2 regions of the Brevibacillus ginsengisoli genome follow, and region 1 is predicted to be linked to the other one. Evidence: riboswitches for the same ligand, from Rfam matches in the RefSeq annotation. Region 1 holds a riboswitch; the other holds the start of a gene.
The links. Region 1 has a riboswitch for FMN ahead of ACQCN2_RS18795 (ECF transporter S component). Riboswitches for the same ligand answer to the same signal wherever they lie in the genome.
Positions count from the first base shown of each region.

Region 2: linked by a shared signal. The riboswitch ahead of ribD (bifunctional diaminohydroxyphosphoribosylaminopyrimidine deaminase/5-amino-6-(5-phosphoribosylamino)uracil reductase RibD) and the one ahead of ACQCN2_RS18795 (ECF transporter S component) in region 1 are both predicted to bind FMN.

Region 1 covers NZ_JBNJQR010000009.1:237,300-241,513, forward strand. The annotation lists gene ACQCN2_RS18780 (ABC transporter ATP-binding protein) at 1-455, shown strand, start outside; gene ACQCN2_RS18785 (ABC transporter permease) at 448-1,242, shown strand; gene ACQCN2_RS18790 (ABC transporter permease) at 1,246-2,034, shown strand; FMN riboswitch at 2,098-2,241, shown strand; gene ACQCN2_RS18795 (ECF transporter S component) at 2,476-3,081, shown strand; gene ACQCN2_RS18800 (helix-turn-helix domain-containing protein) at 3,149-3,772, opposite strand; gene bcp (thioredoxin-dependent thiol peroxidase) at 3,947-4,214, shown strand, end outside.
Region 2 covers NZ_JBNJQR010000007.1:98,293-102,506, reverse strand. The annotation lists gene ACQCN2_RS15280 (DinB family protein) at 1-219, opposite strand, end outside; gene ACQCN2_RS15275 (CGNR zinc finger domain-containing protein) at 387-953, shown strand; FMN riboswitch at 999-1,146, shown strand; FMN riboswitch at 1,241-1,388, shown strand; gene ribD (bifunctional diaminohydroxyphosphoribosylaminopyrimidine deaminase/5-amino-6-(5-phosphoribosylamino)uracil reductase RibD) at 1,583-2,683, shown strand; gene ribE (riboflavin synthase) at 2,707-3,369, shown strand; gene ACQCN2_RS15260 (bifunctional 3,4-dihydroxy-2-butanone-4-phosphate synthase/GTP cyclohydrolase II) at 3,416-4,214, shown strand, end outside.

The DNA of each region.
Region 1 (4,214 bases):
TTCTGGTCAAACAAAAAATTCGGGACTTCTTACGCAACCTGAATGAAACGGAACAAATGACGATTCTGCTCACTACACATGACGTGACCGATATTGAAGCGCTCTGTAAACGGGTGCTGGTTATGGACAAGGGCAAACTAATTTTTGACGGTCAACTGGTCGATCTGAAAGAAAAATGGGGCAATGGAACTGAGGTTATTTTCTCCTTCAAGAAAAAAGTGACACTGGATCAGCTGCGAGCTGTCTTGAACGATCTTCCTTGCGAGCTTGAGATCGAAAATGAGTACGCGATTAAAGTTCAACTGAAACGTAGCCAGGAGATGCTGCCGTTCCTGCTCTCGACAGTGATGTCTAGCTTGGATGTAAGTGATGTGAAGATTACCGAAGCAAGTACGGAAGATATCGTGCGCAATATTTACAGTACGGACGATAGCGGGGTTATCAGCTATGGGTAAATTATATGCCGAATTAATCCGTATGCGTTTTCTGACTCTGCTAGCTTACCGTGTGAATTACTATAGTGGGATCATCATCTACGGGATTAACATTGGGGCGTACTATTTTCTGTGGGGGGCGATTTACGGGAATCAATCCAATCTCGCCAATCTTTCTGCGATCCAAATGACGGCCTACGTAGCGATTTCGTGGATGTCGCGCGCTTTTTACTTTAATAATATTGATCAGGAAATCGCCCAGGATGTTCGTGAAGGAAAAGTGGCGATTGAGATGATTCGTCCCTATAACTATTTATCGGTGAAAGCGGCGCAGGCGTTGGGCGAGGGGATCTTTCGCTTTCTGTTTTTCGCCGTGCCAGGGATTATTCTCGTCAGTTTGTTTATCCCGGTTCATTTTCCGACGTCAGCGCAGACGTGGGGCGTCTATCTTTTCAGCCTACTCATGGCGTTTATCATCAATACCCAAATTAACTTGCTCACGGGTGTGCTTACGTTTTTCTTTTTGCGAAACGAGGGGATGATGCGGGCAAAGCGGGTGGTTGTTGACTTATTGTCAGGTCTCATTCTGCCGATCAGCTTCTTCCCGGGATGGGCTCAATCGATTCTTCACTTTTTGCCTTTTCAAGCGATCAACTACTATCCCAGCATGATTTTCGCTGGAGCGGTTCCAGCATCCCAGATAGTCCAAGTGCTGCTGCTTCAACTCGTTTGGATCGGCGTTCTGTTAATACCCATCACCGTATTGTGGAACCAAGCGCGACACAAGCTCGTGGTGCAAGGAGGATAGTTGATGAAACAGGTGTATTTGTTGTTTTCCCATTACCTGAGCCAATACTTCAAAACAAGATTAGCCTACCGCGCTGATTTCATCGGAGAATTTTTCTCGAACCTCATTAATGAATTGATCAATTTGGTGTTTATTCTCGTGGTCTTTCAGCATGTTTCCACCTTGAAGGACTGGACTCGTGACGAGATCATCTTTATCTATGGCTTTTTTCTGGTGCCTTATGCGGTATTTACGATGTTTTTTGGCTTTTGGGATTTTAATGAACGGTATATTATTCGCGGGGAAATGGACAGAGTATTGACTCGTCCGATCCACAATCTGGCGCAGGTTTGTTTGGAGTCGATTGCGCCGGACCGCATTTTTGGTGTGATCACGGGATTGATTATTATGGGGTATGCGGCGATTCGACTGAATCTGCAGTTCGCCTGGTATGATGTCTTCGTGTTCATTGGATTGGTCATCAGCAGCGTTCTGATTTATGCGGGAGTTTATACGGCTATCGCGGCTGTCAGCTTTTTCTCCGATTCTCGAACAGGAATTGCGCCGATGATCTATAACATCCAGAACTATGGCCGCTATCCAGTTGATGTTTACAACAACGTGATCAAGTTCATTCTTACCTGGATATTGCCGTTTGCCTTTGTCGGCCTTTACCCATCCGCCTATTTCTTGGGCAAGAAGGATTGGTACCTTTTCACCATGCTGACACCGTTGATGGGCATCGTCTTTTTTGCGTTGGGATTGCTGATTTGGAACTGGGGAGTAAAGAAATACCGCGGAGCCGGATCATAAAATTATTACCAGATGATTGTCAAGAAACATACTTCCCAAGTATAATGAATTCGTGAAAATCACATATTCCTTCGGGGCAGGGTGCAATTCCCGACCGGCGGTGATCACATTTGTGTAAGCCCGCGAGCCTCTCGCTGTTAAGGCAAGAGTGCAGGATCTGGTGAGATTCCAGAGCCGACAGTACAGTCTGGATGGGAGAAGGATGACGACAGTGCGTTTGTACACGTGCTTTGTTTGTGCATGCGTATGGTGATCATGAGGCTTGGGAAGTCAAAAGCCTTTGGTTCGCTATACCCTTATGCATAGGGTTCGTCCAATCATCATGACCTCGGAGTCTTTACTTCGGGGGCTTTTTGCGTGGTTGGGATATCCGGTAGCTAGTGTTGCGTATCTGTTGCCATTCCTCAAAAGAAGGAAAAACAAACTGAGGAGATGGTAATCATGCAACAAACGCAAGTACACTCGGGACACTTGTCCAAAACAAGAAAGCTGGTGGCGATTCCATTGTTTGCCGCTGTAGCGTTTATCCTGCAGTATCTGGAATTTCCGCTGCCGCTCTTTCCTACTTTCTTAAAGCTTGATTTCAGCACGTTGCCAGGTCTGATCGGCGGTTTGATGTTCGGTCCCGCTGCCGGGGTACTGATTGAACTGATTAAAAACATCCTGCACTTATTGCTGAAAAATACAGATGGTCTTCTTGTGGGGGAATTGGCTAACTTTATCGCAGGAGCGAGCTTCATTCTAGTGACGGTTGCCTTGCAGCGTGTACGTGGAGGCAAAAGCGGATTTGTGCTTGGTCTTCTTGGAGGCACCATCTTGATGACAGCTGTAATGTCTGTGGCCAATTATTATGTGTTGATGCCAGCCTATTCGGTTCTTTACCATATGTCGCTGGATGCGTTAGTGGCCAGCCTTCACATGGATAGCTTGTGGTCGTTTATTTTGTACGCGATCGCGCCATTTAATTTATTAAAAGGAATTATAGTCGCTTTAATCGCATATCCGATCTTTATCAAACTATCTCCGCGTCTGCGTTATATGGCATAAATGAAAAAAGGAGCAATCCCTGTGAGGGTTGCTCCTTTTTGAATGCTACAGTTGTATCTGCTTGTGATTAATCTAGCTCGTCCGAATCAATGAACGGTTCGTCGTTATCATCTGTCGGCGCAGGTGGAGAAAGTGGGAATAGCATGTTGAGGCTCTTGAATTTGCGACGATCAGAGGAGATCTTGAGATCCTTATATTTTTGGATCAGCGCATTATATTCTTGTACAAATGCGTTTCGTTCTTCTTTGGACAAAAATAATTCGGTGACATTATAGGCGAATGTGTCGTTATACTCTTTACGCACATCGACATCGCTTTCTACGAATTGATTTAACGTTCTCATCAAATCTTTCTCTGTGGTACGAAGTGGTGAGAACATAATGTCACTAAACTGTTGCGCGTTTTCTTCAATCATCACGCGCAGATTGACCGAAATGACTTTAGCGATTGGTTGGTAATACTTTTCAACAATGGAGCCTTTTACGCGGGTGTCGACTTGTTCGAGCAAACCAGCACGAACTAATTCTTTCACATGATAATGTAAACGCGCCGCATTTTCTCCGAGTTCTGTCGCGATTTGTTTAGCGGTACGCGGCTCAAGATCTTCGAATAATTCAAGAATTTTCACACGTTCTGGTATAGCAAGGCACTTAAGCGCTTCCGGGTCTGTCACATTGTAAAACTCTCTCATGAATGTTTTCACCGTCCAGATTCTACTAGCGTCAGTTTATAATTCTTTATTAATCCATTGTTTAATTGTAGCGTTTTCTTGGGCGGTGTGCAATGGACTAGCATTGAATCTTTCGTGTATCTATTTAGTTTGTTAAAATAAGACAAACTCATAATTGGAGGAAGGGACTCTCAAATGGTTGAAATTGGACAGATCGCTCCAGATTTTACATTAGAAGCAAGCAATAATCAAACAATCTCACTGGCAAATCTGCGTGGGAAGAATATTGTGCTCTATTTTTATCCCAAAGACATGACGCCAGGCTGCACGACAGAAGCATGTGATTTTCGAGACTATCATCCCGAGTTCGGTAATCTGAATACGGTCGTCCTTGGTATTAGCCCGGATGATGTGAAATCTCACGACCGATTTGTGAGCAAGCATGAATTGCCATTTACACTGC
Region 2 (4,214 bases), on a different contig from region 1:
GTTGGTTGGATCGACACCATGAATGCGTTGAATCAGTCGCTCTTTGTAGTACAGCAAGTGATTTACGGTCTCCCAAATCGAATTCACAGCGGCTCCAGCTGGTCGCCAACTAGCAATTTCTGCAGTGACACCTTCCAAGGCTGGTTTTAGCGGGGGATACCAATCTTCCTGATCATAGGTAAACGATAATTGTTCTAACAAGAAATCAACCTGACTCATGCCGTTCTCCTCCTTGTTTTTGACTACTTTTCTGTCCTTCCACGCGCTATAATGACGATAACAAACAAGTGCGTAACCACCAAATCTAATTTAGATAGTTACACTTAAGAATATACTACCACATTATGGTAATCGTTGACAATGAGCAAGGCAGGGGGCTTATCCTGATGGAACATATCTGTATCGACTTTATGAATAGCGATTGGCGGGATTGGCGGGGATCGGGACGCCGTGAAGACCGACTGGACAAGGAATCATGGCTTGCGGAGTTTTTGGGGCATTGGAATTTGACCGCTCCATTACCGGTAGATGCGGATATGCGACAGGTTTTGGGACAGCTGCGAGACAGATTACGTGCGATGGTCGAAGCGGTCGTAGACGATCAAGTATTAAATGAAGCTGATGTAGACCTTCTGAACCGAGTGATGAAGCGAGTTTCAGCTTATCATCGACTTGTGCCTGAAGGAAAAAGCTATCGGATGGAGCTAGTCCCCTTGGGGAATGCTTGGGATCTGGTGCTAGAACGGATTGCGGTCTCTTTTACTCAGTTGTTGGCGGCGGGAGATCTTCGTAGGATCAAGATTTGTATGAATGAAGATTGCCGCTGGATTTTCTTTGACGAGAGTCGTAACCGAACCAGACGGTGGTGCGATGATGCTTGCTGTGGCAACCTGTTAAAAGTACGCCGGTTTCGCGAACGCCAAAAGCAAAAACAAGACAATCAAAAAATTTAATCTTGGGAACCATTTCTCCTTTATGCTATAATGCAACCAACTGAATAGAACCTTCAGGGTAGGGTGCAATTCCCGACCGGCGGTGAAGACCAATGTGTCCAAGCCCGCGACTCGCTATTCGCTGAATTTGAGTAGTGACTGACTTGGTGAGAATCCAAGGCCGACGGTAAAGTCCGGATGGAAGAAGGTGGATTTAGTCTTTACAACCATTTTCGAAAAAAGTGGCCGTATAAGGCTTATTTCACGATGCCCTGAGCGCAAATGCCAGGGCATTTTTATTAACTGAATAATACCTTCGGGGTAGGGTGCAATTCCCGACCGGCGGTGAAGACCAATGTGTCCAAGCCCGCGACTCGCTATTCGAATAACTTGGGTAGCGACTGACTTGGTGAGAATCCAAGGCCGACGGTAAAGTCCGGATGGAAGAAGGTGAATTTAGTCTTTACAACCATTTTTTGCGAAAAAAGTGGCTGTTCAAGGCTTATTTCACGATGCCCCGAGCTAATGCTTGCGGGCATTTTTTGTAGTTAGGTACTACAAGCGAGCTTAGTGGGACGAAGTCTTTTCTTATTCTCGTGTCGGGCAAGCAAGTGTAAGCAGGAAGACGTTAGAAAAAGGAGGAGAGCCATGTGAACGATGAAGCCTACATGTCAATGGCCTTGCAGCTGGCCAAAGGAGCCATGGGTCAGACAAGTCCCAATCCAATGGTAGGCGCCATTTTGGTAAAAGATCAGGCGATTGTCGGCATGGGAGCACATCTGCGAGCAGGAGAAGCACATGCAGAAGTCCATGCGATTCGGATGGCTGGCGAGAAGGCCAAGGGAGCGACCATTTATGTAACGCTTGAGCCTTGCAGTCATTACGGGAAAACCCCTCCTTGCGCACAGGCCATTCTCCAGGCGGGAATCCGACGCGTTGTGGTCGCAACTCTCGATCCGAATCCGCTAGTTGCTGGAAAGGGTGTAGGCATTTTGAGCGAAGCGGGTTTGCAAGTTCGTGTCGGCGTGCTGGAAGAGGAGGCGAGGCATCTCAACGAGGTATTCTTTCACTTCATCACGACGCGCAAACCCTTTGTGACGGTGAAGACTGCCAGTACATTGGATGGCAAAATCGCCACCAAAACCGGGCATAGCCGATGGATTACGGGAGAACAGGCGAGAGAAGAGGTTCATCGCTTGCGACTTCAGCACGATGCCATTCTAGTTGGAGTGAATACGATCATTGCGGACAATCCCGCTTTGACTACGAGGATTCAAGGAGAAGGGACGGCAAAGCAACCGATCCGGCTGATTATGGACTCAACTCTGCGGATTCCGTTCACATCACGAGTCGTCACCGACGGAAAGGCGCCTACCTGGGTCATAACCACGAGACGAGCGGCGGCAGAGCAATGTGACAAGCTTCGGGAGCTGGGAGTGAACGTCGTGGTGATGGAGCAGGAACAGATCGGAATTGAGCCGATGTTGAAGTGGTTAGGAGAGAGTGGGATTACATCCTTGCTGGTTGAAGGAGGTTCTGCCGTGAATGGGGCGTTCCTACAAGCGCAATCTATTAACAAGATGATCAGCTATTTCTCGATGAAGGTAGTGGGAGGCGCTCATGCTCCCACTGCATTCGGTGGTTTGGGCTTCGCGCAGATGGACGAAGCGGTTCTCATAGACCACGTTGAGATCGAGCGAATCGGGAAGCACGATGTACGAATAAGCGGATATCCAGTTTGGCCTGTGTAGGCTGGAGGGAGGTTCTAACCAAGATGTTTACAGGGATTGTGGAAGAATGCGGAACGCTTGAAAATATAAAAACGAAGGCTACTCATGGCACACTTGTTTTTCGTGCTGATCGAGTGTTGCAGGGAGTCCAGCTGGGAGACAGTATCGCAGTGGATGGGGTATGTCTAACCGTTACCACCTTCACTAGCTATCAATTTACAGCGGACATTATGCCGGAGACCATGAAGCATACCAGCTTGGGTCGATTGAAGCAGGGAGATCAAGTGAACTTGGAGAGAGCGATGCTGGTTGGAAGCCGATTCGGAGGTCATATTGTATCCGGACATGTGGATGGTACGGGTACGATTCTTTCTCGTCAATCGTTCGCCAACGCAGTTTTGTTTCGAATCAAACCCAATGATCCATCCTTGTTGCGGTACATGATTTTACGAGGTTCGATCACGGTCAGTGGTATCAGCCTGACGCTCGTTGACGTGACCGATCAGGAGTTTAGCGTCTCCATCATACCTCATACACTAGCACACACCAGTCTTGGGGCTAAGCAGGCAGGCGATATCGTGAATTTGGAATGTGATGTCATTGGCAAATATGTAGAACGCTTGTTGCAGCAATCAAACGAGAACCCTGCTAGAAATGCACAATCAAAAATCAGTACCGACTTTCTGCGGGAAAACGGATTTTTATAGAAATTCCCCGTTTCTTTCGGGAGAAAAACGGAAGGTGGGATGAATCGTGTTTCATTCAATTGAACAAGCACTGGAGGATCTAAAACAAGGGAAAGCGATCATTGTGGTTGACGATGAGGATCGTGAGAATGAAGGGGACTTCGTCTTGCTGGCGGAGTTTGCGACTCCTGAGATGATTAATTTTATGGCAACGCACGGGAGAGGCTTGATTTGTGTCCCAATCACGGAAGGGGATGCGGACAGACTTCAGTTAAAGCCGATGATTGAGACCAATACCGACCGACAGGGTACCGCTTTTACCGTGTCGATCGACGAAGTGAATACCCATACAGGTATCTCAGCGTTTGAACGATCTCAAACGATTCTCTCGATGATCAAGGAGACGACAACAGCGGAGGATTTTCGCCGACCTGGGCATATCTTTCCACTCGTCGCTAAGCAAGGAGGCGTCTTGAAACGTGCGGGACATACCGAAGCGGCAGTAGATTTGGCTCGCTTAGCTGGACGTTATCCGGCGGGTGTCATCTGCGAGATTATGAACGAGGACGGAACCATGGCTCGCCTGCCAGAGTTAGTGAAGATTGCGGAGCGGTACGAATTGAAGATTATCTCGATAGCAGACATGATCGCCTATCGGATGCGTACGGAAATCCTCGTTCAAAAAGCGGCGGAGGCCAAGCTCCCCAGCGAATACGGAGAATTCCGCATGATCGCCTACACCAACCAATTGGATGGAAAAGAGCACGTGGCGTTATGCAAGGGTGAGTTCAACCCACAGGAGCCGGTTCTGGTTCGTGTCCATTCGGAATGCCTAACGGGAGATGTGTTTGGATCTATGCGTTGCG